Regions from separate parts of the Citrobacter sp. GW821-FHT02E08 genome, predicted to be linked through region 3. Evidence: predicted binding sites of a transcription regulator. Region 3 holds the regulator's gene; each other region holds the start of a gene.
What was found. The regulator Fur, encoded in region 3, represses iron uptake genes when iron is present. The targets are predictions, from matches to a motif close to ATAATAATGAGAACNACTATCAA.
Positions count from the first base shown of each region.

Region 1 (2,269 bases), on a different contig from region 3:
TCGTTGTACGAACCACAGGGTGGGCGGTAGCGCAGTGATAAACGCCGGAAGCTGCTGGTATTCACCGCTCTGCAACTGCGGTAGCGTAAATTCGACTTTCGCGCCCTGCGTTTCGGCGGTAATGGTTATTTGTCTGGCGCGCTGAGCCGCAAGGTTTTCATTCTCCTGACTGCCGAAATCCATCACCAGACTCTCCGGGCTGACCGCGAGAATTTTGCTGATGAACTGGCCTCCTGACCATGAAATGCGTAACGGAACCTGATTCTTATTGAGGTCACGAAGAACGCCTAACACCGCCAATGGATTTTGTTTCAGGAACTGCTCATGGTAATGACTCACGCCTAATGACTCCTGGATACCTGACAGACTGTCGTCAGTTATCGGCATTGCGCGACAGAACTTAATACAAATGGGTGAAATTTTTTTTCAAACTGAACGAATTAAGGCGGCGTCCAAAAGCGCAGAATCGTGGCTTGCCTATACTTAGGGTGCGAGTGCAAGAACGTCTTGCGCATGCGTTCACTGGAAAGAGGGCCTGAAAATGGGAATTATTGCCTGGATTGTTTTTGGTCTGATTGCAGGTGTTATCGCCAAACTGATCATGCCGGGCCGTGATGGTGGAGGTTTTTTCCTGACCTGCATTCTCGGTATCGTGGGTGCAGTTGTCGGTGGATGGTTGGCGACCATGTTTGGCATTGGCGGCAGTATCAGTGGATTCAATTTGAATAGTTTCCTGGTGGCCGTCGTTGGTGCGATTCTTGTGCTGGGCGTCTTTCGACTCCTGCGGCGAAATTAACAGAACGGCTCCTGCGGGGGCCGTTTTTCTTTCTGCAGGTTCCGTAACCGCAGGAATGTAAAGGGGAAGGGATAGCTTGATTTGTTAATGAAAATGCGAATAATTGTCGTTCCATTTCTCATGTAATAATTCACCCATGAAAACCACCCATTGTTTTACGTTGCGCGCGCTCTCTGGATGTATCACCCTGGCACTGACACTCCCGTCTTATGCCGAAGAATCAACCATTGTCGTGACGGCCGCCGGTCAGGAGAGTCTGCTGCCCGCCTGGACCAACAGCGCCACCAAGTCGGCCGTGCCGGAAAGCAAAACGCCGCAGGTCATTAACACCATCGACAGTAAAGAGATCGAACAGCGTCATGCGAACTCAGTGAATGAGATCCTACGCTACGCACCGGGCGTTTCTACGGAGGTGCGGGGCAGTACTTCGTACATGAGCGAGTACAAAATTCGTGGCTTTACGGTCGAGCAGGAGTACTACAACGGCTTACAACTCCCCTATAACGTGACCGGCAATACCAAAGCGCGGATCGATCCCCTGATGATTGAAAGCGTGGATATTCTGAAAGGTCCGGCATCGGTGCTTTATGGGAATGGATCGCCTGGTGGGCTGGTTAACATCCAGGGGAAAAAGCCGCAAGCGGAACAAAAAACGGAAATGGGCTTTACGACCGGGACCCGCAATCTGAAAGAGGGTTATCTGGATTCGACAGGGCAAATCAGCGACAGCGACTGGAATTACCGTCTGCTGGGCAAAGCCACGGAAGGCGACGATCAGCCGCACACCACCCGTTATGAAAACTATCTGGTGGCGCCCTCTGTCACCTGGCAGCCGGATAATAAAACACGGCTGACCATCGATGCGCTGGCGCAGAACACGCCGTCGTTGTCACCTTCCAACCCGCTGCCCATTGCCTATTTGCGCTCAGGGTATGCCGATTCCCGTGACTATGCCGGGGACGAGTGGAGCGGTTTCAAACAGCGGCAATGGATGCTGGGGTACAGTTTTGAACACCAGTTTGACAGCGGCTGGGGCTTTACGCAGAAAGCCCGCTATTTTGATGTCGATACCCATCAGCGCAGCGTCTACTCAACCGGGAATGGCACGAATCCGGTGTGGGAGTTAAACCGTTTTGCCTACACCACCGATGAAGATCTGAAGAGCTTTAATATTGACAACCAGGTGACCAAAACCCTTGAGCTGGGTGACTGGAAACACCATTTGCTGGCGGGTTTTGACTACCAAAAACTCGATAGCCATTACTTGTATCGTTACGCCAGCAACACGCCGGGGATCGATATGCGCGATCCGAACTACCATCAAATTCACAGCGATGAACTCGGGCTTTATACCGCGCAGAAAAACCGTCTCTCCTACCAGCAGAATGGTTACTATTTGCAGGATCAGGTGGAATTTGGCGGGCTGAATCTGTTGGCGAGCGTGCGGTACGACGACTACCGCTCCACCACCAC
Region 1 covers NZ_JBWKVL010000004.1:239,194-241,462, reverse strand. Annotated here, with positions in the region: gene ycgR (flagellar brake protein YcgR) at 1-339, opposite strand, end outside; gene AC07UY_RS07680 (GlsB/YeaQ/YmgE family stress response membrane protein) at 542-796, shown strand; gene AC07UY_RS07675 (TonB-dependent siderophore receptor) at 933-2,269, shown strand, end outside.
Region 1: a site for Fur is predicted at 884-906, ahead of AC07UY_RS07675 (TonB-dependent siderophore receptor). Genes of this name have one in related genera too.

Region 2 (2,269 bases), on a different contig from region 3:
AGCTGGGCGCGCCGAAAGATCAGCTTAATCCGGTGCCAGCGATGCTGCTCGGGGCGTTGAACCTGACGCCAATCGAAGTCGCGCAAGCATTCCAGACGATCGCCAGCGGCGGCAACCGTGCGCCGTTGTCGGCGTTACGTTCGGTGATTGCTGAAGATGGCTCGGTGCTCTATCAGAGCTTCCCGCAGGCGGAACGCGCGGTTCCGGCACAGGCGGCCTATATGACGTTGTGGACCATGCAGCAGGTTATACAGCGTGGTACCGGACGTCAGCTGGGCGCGAAATATCCGGGACTGCATCTGGCAGGTAAAACCGGGACCACCAACAATAACGTGGATACCTGGTTTGCCGGTATTGACGGTAGCCAGGTCACGATTACCTGGGTGGGCCGTGATAATAACCAGCCAACCAAACTGTACGGCGCTAGCGGTGCGATGTCGATTTATCAGCGTTACCTGGCCAACCAGACGCCAACTCCGCTGGTGCTAACACCACCGGAAGACATTGTGGACATGGGCGTGGATTACGACGGCAACTTTGTGTGCGGCGGCGGAATGCGTACGCTCCCGGTCTGGACTACCGATCCGGATGCGCTGTGCCAGCAGGGCGAGATGATGCAACAACCGCAAACGGGCAATCCGTTTGATCAGTCCTCTCAACCGCAGCAGCAACAACAGCAACCGCCACAGCAGGAGAAGCAAGACGGTGACGGCGTCGCAGGCTGGATAAAGGATATGTTTGGCAGTAACTGATGCCCTCAAAACCCGCTTCGGCGGGTTTTCTTTTGCCGTACGGCAAGGCGATTTCACCTGATTTATTAACCCCTTCTTTTCATCTGGTTATTTCTTAACCCCTCAGTTTTCTTAGGGTCGCGTATCGCTTGCGATCTCGCCAGTATTTCGAATATTATGCTGCGGCATAATAATAATTCTCGTTCACGTTATCATTCACTTTTCATCAGAGATATACCAATGGCGCGTTTCAAAACTGCTCAGCCAACCTACTCGCTGCGTAAAATCGCAGTCGTAGTAGCCACAGCGGTTAGCGGCATGTCTGTCTATGCACAGGCAGCGGTTCAACCGAAAGAAGAAACCATTACTGTTACTGCCGCACCTGCTCCGCAAGAAAGCGCATGGGGGCCCGCAGCCACCATCGCAGCACGACAGTCCGCTACGGCGACCAAAACGGATACCCCGATTGAAAAGACGCCTCAGTCTATTTCCGTGGTGACCGCCGAAGAGATGGCGCTGCATCAGCCTAAATCTGTAAAAGAGGCGCTCAGCTACACGCCTGGCGTTGCCGTGGGCACCCGTGGCGCGTCCAACACCTATGATTACCTGATTATCCGCGGTTTCGCCGCCGATGGCCAAAGCCAGAATAACTATCTGAATGGCCTGAAGATGCAGGGTAACTTCTACAACGATGCGGTGATCGACCCCTATATGCTGGAGCGCGCTGAAGTGATGCGCGGTCCGGTTTCCGTTCTGTACGGAAAGAGCAACCCGGGCGGCTTACTGAACATGGTCAGCAAGCGTCCAACCACGGAGCCCCTGAAAGAAGTTCAGTTCAAAATGGGCACCGACAACCTGTTCCAGACCGGGTTTGACTTCAGCGATGCGCTGGATGACGATGGCGTTTACTCCTATCGTTTAACCGGCCTGGCGCGTTCCGCCGATGCGCAGCAGCAGGGCGCGGAAGAGCAGCGCTATACCATCGCGCCGTCTTTCTCCTGGCGTCCGGATGACAAAACCAACTTCACCTTCCTCTCTTACTTCCAGAACGAGCCGGAGACCGGTTACTACGGTTGGTTGCCAAAAGAGGGGACCGTGTCTGAATTGCCGAACGGTAAGCGTCTGCCTACCGATTTCAACGAAGGTGCTGACAACAATACCTACTCTCGTAACGAGAAAATGGTGGGCTACAGCTTCGATCACGAATTTAACGACACCTTTACCGTGCGTCAGAACCTGCGCTTTGCGGAAAATAAAACCTCGCAAAACAGTGTCTACGGCTATGGCGTCTGCACCGACCCGGCGAACGCGGGCAGCAAACAATGTGCGGCGCTTGCTCCGGAAGACAAAGGCCACTACCTCGCGCGTAAGTACGTTGTTGATGATGAAAAATTACAGAACTTCGCTGTGGATACCCAGTTGCAGAGTAACTTTGCGACCGGCGACGTCGACCATGTCCTGCTGACTGGCGTTGACTTTATGCGTATGCGTAATGACATCAACTCCTGGTTTGGTTATGACGACTCGGTTCCGCTGCT
Region 2 covers NZ_JBWKVL010000005.1:52,002-54,270, reverse strand. Annotated here, with positions in the region: gene mrcB (bifunctional glycosyl transferase/transpeptidase) at 1-752, shown strand, start outside; gene fhuA (ferrichrome porin FhuA) at 972-2,269, shown strand, end outside.
Region 2: a site for Fur is predicted at 925-947, ahead of fhuA (ferrichrome porin FhuA). Genes of this name have one in related genera too.

Region 3 (2,269 bases):
GGATGACTTCTTCCCTACCCTCGAAGACATTGATTTCAATGGTAAACTGGTGGCTCTGTTTGGTTGCGGCGATCAGGAAGACTACGCAGAATACTTCTGCGATGCGCTGGGCACCATCCGCGACATTATCGAACCGCGCGGCGCAACCATCGTAGGCCACTGGCCAACTGCAGGCTATCACTTCGAAGCCTCTAAAGGTCTTGCTGATGACGATCATTTTGTCGGTCTGGCTATCGACGAAGACCGTCAGCCGGAATTGACCGCTGAGCGCGTTGAAAAATGGGTTAAACAGATTTCTGCCGAACTTCATCTCGACGAAATCATCAACGCCTGATTTCGTGCGGCGCAGAAACCATCTGCGCCGCATCAATAAATAAAATCAATCAAAATAATTGCTACAAATTTGTAACTTTCCTGCCCATCCCTGTACAATGTTCGGGTGTTATTCTGGTATTGCACAGTGTGATTGTTGGCAGTACCACGTTTTGATTAATAATATTTGCCCGAGGCTTGCAGTTTTCATTTAGACATGGCAGTTCTATAATGATACGCATTCTCTCAAGTGCAATTTCTGTCACTTCTTTAATGAAGTGAATCGTTTAGTAACAGGACAGATTCCGCATGACTGACAACAATACCGCATTAAAGAAGGCTGGCCTGAAAGTAACGCTTCCTCGTTTAAAAATTCTGGAAGTTCTTCAGGGACCGGATAACCATCACGTCAGTGCGGAAGATTTGTATAAACGTCTGATCGACATGGGTGAAGAAATTGGTCTGGCGACCGTGTATCGCGTGCTGAACCAGTTCGATGACGCCGGTATCGTGACCCGCCACAATTTTGAAGGCGGTAAGTCCGTTTTTGAGCTGACTCAACAGCATCATCATGATCATCTTATTTGCCTCGATTGTGGCAAAGTGATTGAGTTCAGCGATGATTCTATCGAAGCGCGTCAACGTGAAATTGCGACTAAGCATGGTATTCGTTTAACCAACCATAGCCTCTATCTTTACGGTCACTGCGCTGAAGGCGATTGCCGCGAAGACGAACACGCGCACGACGCAAAGTAATATGCCCCCAAAGAGCCAACCACGCGGTTGGCTTTTTTATGCCCATAAAAAAGACCCGCTATCAAAGCAGGTCTTTTTCCCCTTCCGGTAAGTACATTTACTGTACTGTGTTTTTACTGCGAATTTCTTTCCAGATTTTGTCACAATCGGCTTGTACCGCCTGACCATTGCCCGTACGTGTCGCCTGAATACATTGCTGGTAATCCAGTACCCGCACGCTCTCTTCGTTAGCAAACTGCTTATGCTGGTCTTCTTTTTTCAGCACATTTAATACGCTTTGGCAGGCTTCGATTTTTTCCGGTGAACCTTGCGCGGTGTTAATACATGCGCTGTATGCCTCTTTAAGGCGGCTATCTTCCTTAGGTGCAGGAGATTGCGAGCAGGCCACCAGACCTGACGCCATAATGGCGATGAGTAACATTTTTTTCATACAACGGTCCTCAACGATGCGGCAGAGAAATACCCTGCCGCGACTGGCATCAGAAAATAGTGAATGGGGCGATAACCATGAACTTCACGTCACGCTCATCCTGGAAGATGTTGCCATAACCACCGCTCCAGCTCGGGATATTGGAGTGGTTGTCATACTCGGTGAAGTGCAGTTTAAACATGGTGCCTTTGGCACGTCCTTCCTGCATGGTATAAACCGCATCAAGACTGTAGGAGGATTCTTCGATGGTTTTGTTTTTGTCGTAGAACGCATCCGGGTTGCTCTGCCAGGTAGCCGGTTTGGCATCCCAGGCGTAGACGTACGACGCACCCAGCGCCATACCTGGCAGATTCCAGTTCTTCAGGTCATACATCGCGCCGAAGAAGACCGCTTTTTCGCCGTTGGCGTTAAAGTCGGAACGGTTATCCCACCAGACATCCAAACGACCGTTTGAGGAGGCATAGGTCGGCGTCATACGCTGCAAGAAGTAGCCCTGCTGCCCGTCCGCTTTCACCCAGGTTCCTTCCAGACGCAGATCGACCACTTCCGCCACTTTGTAACCGAAAGTCAGTGCCTGCAACCATGCAGTGCCGTCATAGATGTCGTTCACACTGCGATCATCAACTTTATCGCGTGCGCCGTAGAACTGGTAACTGGTGGTAAACGGATTCCCGCCCAGATCGAATTTGTAACTGGCTTTGGCAAAGTACTGATCGACATAACCCTCAGACTGACCAAAGGCAGCCTCAAGAATAAGATCATTTTTGAAAT
Region 3 covers NZ_JBWKVL010000002.1:61,506-63,774, forward strand. Annotated here, with positions in the region: gene fldA (flavodoxin FldA) at 1-334, shown strand, start outside; partial or broken gene AC07UY_RS02620 (fur leader peptide) at 544-629, shown strand; gene fur (ferric iron uptake transcriptional regulator) at 622-1,068, shown strand; gene AC07UY_RS02630 (ChiQ/YbfN family lipoprotein) at 1,166-1,498, opposite strand; gene chiP (chitoporin ChiP) at 1,548-2,269, opposite strand, start outside.